2 regions of the Paenibacillus sp. PDC88 genome follow, and region 1 is predicted to be linked to the other one. Evidence: riboswitches for the same ligand, from Rfam matches in the RefSeq annotation. Region 1 holds a riboswitch; the other holds the start of a gene.

Region 1 (2,203 bases):
AAGTTCTCCTGATGATGTGCCAGACACCAAGCTGCCATGATGGAACCGCCCCGTGACACAATTCCAGTCATCCGCTCTGCTGTCATTGGAATATATCTTAGAAGAACGCCTGCATGAATCGTAAAATAATCAACACCCTGCTCCGCCTGCTCGATCAGCGTATCTCGGTATATTTCCCAGGAGAGCTTCTCTGCCTCCCCGTTCACCTTCTCCAACGCTTGATAGAGTGGAACTGTCCCAATGGGTACAGGAGAATTGCGGATAATCCATTCTCTAGTCGTATGAATATGGCGGCCCGTCGAGAGGTCCATGACTGTATCCGCTCCCCAGTGCACAGCCCAGCTCATCTTCTCTACCTCCTCCTCAATCGAAGAGGAAACAGCAGAGTTTCCGATATTCGCATTGATCTTAACATGGAATCGGCTTCCGATCAGCATCGGCTCACTTTCCGGATGATTAATATTTGCAGGCAGGATTGCCCTTCCTCTTGCAATCTCACTCCTTACAAGCTCCGGATCAAGCCCCTCGCGGATCGCTGCAAACTCCATTTCAGGCGTCACGATCCCTTTTCTGGCATAATGCATCTGAGTTACACATCGCCCTGACTTGGCTCTGAGCGGCTGTCTTCTGACGCCCGGGAACACCTCTACCTCCTGCTGGGCACTTCTGTCCGATCGAATCCCATTATCCTCTGGCCGTATTTCTCTTCCTTCATAAAACTCAACATCTTCACGCTCAAGGATCCAATTCTGACGCAAGAGTGGAAGGCCTTGACGAATATCAACTTCAGTATTCATGTCACCCATGGGTCCACTCGTATCGTAAACCCGAAATGGCTCATTCTGCTCTACTCCTTGGGGTGTGCTGGTGGGATGGAGCTCAATTTCACGTTCGGGTACGGCAATGTCCGGCCTTGATCCTTGGATATATACCCTCTTGCTGGCGGGGAATGGCTGTAGCCTTCCAGATTCGATCTTTAATTGTTCTCCTCTTATAGCCGATGTCTCTGTGTTCAATCCTTTGTTCGAATGATTCATATGTGCTTCCTCCTTTGTCGAGTTGGGTAGCCCTCTCCTGAGCTGCGTTTGAAAGACAGAAGCTTCACAAACGATAGCCAGTTATATAGAAGCTGCGGCAACAAAAAAAGAGCCCATTCCCACAGGGGAATCAGCTCTAATCCAAATAAGATCTTGGTGTACAGGCTAATAGATCTGCATAGACCACTAACAGAGCCATCACCGCATACAACGGATCCTATCCACATTATATCGCCAATTACTTCCCTACGCTGGTATGATCCAGATCAGGTCCAAAGAGTCCGGCACCTTGCAGTGCCATCTCAGCCCGGCATTTCGGGCTCCCCTAGTAAATTGTTATTGTTGTTTAAAAGAAATGGATTGACCTCATCCTTCGTCTGCATCAAGGTCCATACAAGATTATCTCATTCAGAGCATATTTTCAACCTTTATTTTCCATCCAATCCGAGAGAATTACCTCAGCATGAAACCCATTTGTGCCGCCGTCTCCATAACAATAGGCGCATATTCCCGAAGTGTCTCTTCCGACAGCCTGCTGACGGGTCCGGATAATGACAGTGCCGCTGCCACCTTACCCTTGCGATCAAAGATCGGCGCTGATACCGCTGCTGCTCCAGGCTCTCTCTCTTCATAGCTCGTTGCATATCCCAATTCTCGGATCTCTTGCAGCTGACTCATATAAATATCTTGATCAACGGACAAGGGGATATCAAAATTGCGTATCAGCTGCTCCTGCTCTTCTCTTGCTGCAAACGCAACCAACACTTTGCTTGATGCACCAACGGACAAGGGCAGCCTTACACCAACAGGTGCTACCCTTCGGATCGCTTGATTGCTCTGTACGGCCTGAACGCGTATCCGCTCATTGCCGTCCTTCAAATACAAGCTAACGGTCTCTCCCAAGCGATCACGAAGGCGCTCCATCGCAGGCAGCAGTAGAATCGCCGGGTCATCACTCTGGGACATATGTGCCGCAAGCTCCCATATGCGAATACCAAGCCTATACTTCTCCGTTGAAGGATTGCGCACAACAAACCCCCTGTCCTCCAGTGTTGTCATTAAACGATGAACGGTACTTTTATGTAAACCGATCTTACCCGAAATTTCTGTAAGACCCAGATCTGATTGCTCTGTAAAGCATAACAAAATATCCAATGCCCTCTCGA
Region 2 (2,203 bases), on a different contig from region 1:
GGCATGATCGGTAATCCGGCCTAAGTAAATACAGCGTTCCACCTCTTCACGGAGGGAATCCAGGGTGTACATAGAGCCTGCATAGGCACTTATATTCGGGGCAATCTCTCTCTTAGACTGCATGTACTTCATAAGCTGGGTGCAGCTTCGCAGAAATTGCAGGAGATGCATGAAATCCTGTTCCGTAAATAGATAGCCTGTGCCCAGCAGATTCATAATATTTTCGATTCCTGACAATGAAGGAAGTGGGACGCTTGCTCCGTGCCGGATCAATCCCAGTGCTTCCTCTGTTTCAGCCAGTGCCTGACGAATCTGGGTTAGACGGGTCATGGGAGTCAGTGAATCGATCTGCCGTTCTCCAAGGTAGGATACCGCGTAAGATCGCAGTTGTTCTTTGACAGTACTGTATTCGAGTCTTTGCATGCTTTGATGATTCATGGGTTATTGCTCCTTTTTTTTTGTATTAATGAATGACGTTGAAGCGGATAAAACAAAAAAAGACGCAAGAAGCGAACAGTAGGGTTCGTTCTTACGTCTGTATGCATGAGTTAGCTTATGGATCGGCAAAGGATGCTGCCAAGCCATAAATATCAACCTGTGAATGGTGCCCCGCCATCCATAATTTGTTGACTACAGAGCATAGATCTCTGTAAATCGATGGTTTTACGGGTACAAAAAAACCGCGCTGCAAAAACAGCGCGGATGAGTTCACAAGTCAATTGTACATCACTCATGTTCATAGAGAGTTTAGTTATCCGCTGTTCTTAACTGATTTCATGAGGCATCTATAGCGTACACATGTAAATGCGCATTAAAAAATAAACATCGCAATTTCAGGCGATGAAGCAATAGATCAAGCCTCTGTATGAAATTTGATTAGTTAAGAACGATCACCGACATCAAAAATCTCTCCTTTTTGGATGAGTTACTTTGTATCATATGCTACAGGGCAGCGAAAGTCAACAAATTGAATGTTGGGAAGATGTACTATACAATGAAGAGGCACGAGCAATTTTAATAATTATATAGATACGGGAGCCTGCGGAAGCAAGCTGAGAGTACAACTAATCTGTTGTTGACCGGTTGAACCTGCCATGGATAATGCCAGCGTAGGGAGCGAACATGACGATGACGCATGCTTTCGCATGCGTTTTTTTAGTTTTGCGACACCCCTCTCAGTTCCAAGATCGGCTCCTGTGTACCTTCCAAAAAGAAAGGACTCGATCCCAATGTCTAATGTTGAACTTGAACTATCATCTCTTATCACTCGTATCCACGAAGAACAACCCTTGATCCATAACATAACGAATACGGTCGTTACGAATTTTACGGCGAACGGCTTGCTAGCTCTTGGCGCTTCCCCGGTCATGGCCTATGCGGAGGAGGAAGTGGCTGATATGGTTCAGCATGCCCGTGCACTGGTGCTCAATATCGGGACACTTACCACAGACCTAGTCCATACGATGATTGCAGCAGGCAAGGCGGCAAATGTATACGGTGTACCTGTTCTCTTGGATCCGGTCGGAGCGGGAGCTACACCTTATCGGACAGATGCGGCACTTCGGCTTCTTCGGGAAGTAGAGATCGCGCTCATTAGAGGCAATGCAGGAGAAATCAGCCATTTAATCGGGGAAGGGATGACCGTAAAAGGTGTAGACGCGGGTCAATCTGAGGTCATAGATCGAGCACAAATGGCGGTGCGTGCAGCCCGAACACTCGGAACAACCGTCGTCGTATCTGGTCCAGAAGACGTCATTACGAATGGAGATACAGGATTTATTATTAAATCCGGCCATCCTTTACTTACACGTGTCACAGGGACAGGCTGTCTCTTAACCTCGGTCATCGGTGCCTTTCTTGCCGTTCATGACTCGGTATTGGAAGCAGGGGCCGCAGGTCTTGGGTTTTATGGAGCGGCGGCAAGCCTCGCGGGGCAGAAGACCGAGCAGAAGGGGGCCGGCAGCTTCCAGATTGCATTCTTGGATGAGCTGTCCAAGCTTGAGCCGTCTGTATTTGAGAAGTATGTTGAACTTACCGACATGAACGAGCTGTTTATTCAGGAGGAGGCATAGTCGATGAATATACCTAAGGCGCTTACCATTGCAGGCTCAGACAGCGGAGGCGGTGCTGGAATTCAAGCCGATATCAAAACCTTTCAGGAGCTGGATGTCTACGGTATGTCGGCACTCACCTCAGTTACTGC

Evidence for each region. A riboswitch is a leader RNA that binds a small molecule or an ion and turns the genes downstream of it on or off. The one in region 1 is predicted to bind thiamine pyrophosphate.
Region 2: linked by a shared signal. The riboswitch ahead of thiM (hydroxyethylthiazole kinase) and the one ahead of thiC (phosphomethylpyrimidine synthase ThiC) in region 1 are both predicted to bind thiamine pyrophosphate.

The regions. Positions count from the first base shown of each region.
Region 1 is NZ_FNNT01000005.1:39,163-41,365, forward strand. It holds gene thiC (phosphomethylpyrimidine synthase ThiC) at 1-1,037, opposite strand, end outside; TPP riboswitch at 1,264-1,374, opposite strand; gene BLW49_RS16105 (IclR family transcriptional regulator) at 1,491-2,203, opposite strand, start outside.
Region 2 is NZ_FNNT01000004.1:89,699-91,901, forward strand. It holds gene BLW49_RS13740 (endonuclease MutS2) at 1-438, opposite strand, end outside; TPP riboswitch at 1,022-1,132, shown strand; gene thiM (hydroxyethylthiazole kinase) at 1,230-2,072, shown strand; gene thiD (bifunctional hydroxymethylpyrimidine kinase/phosphomethylpyrimidine kinase) at 2,076-2,203, shown strand, end outside.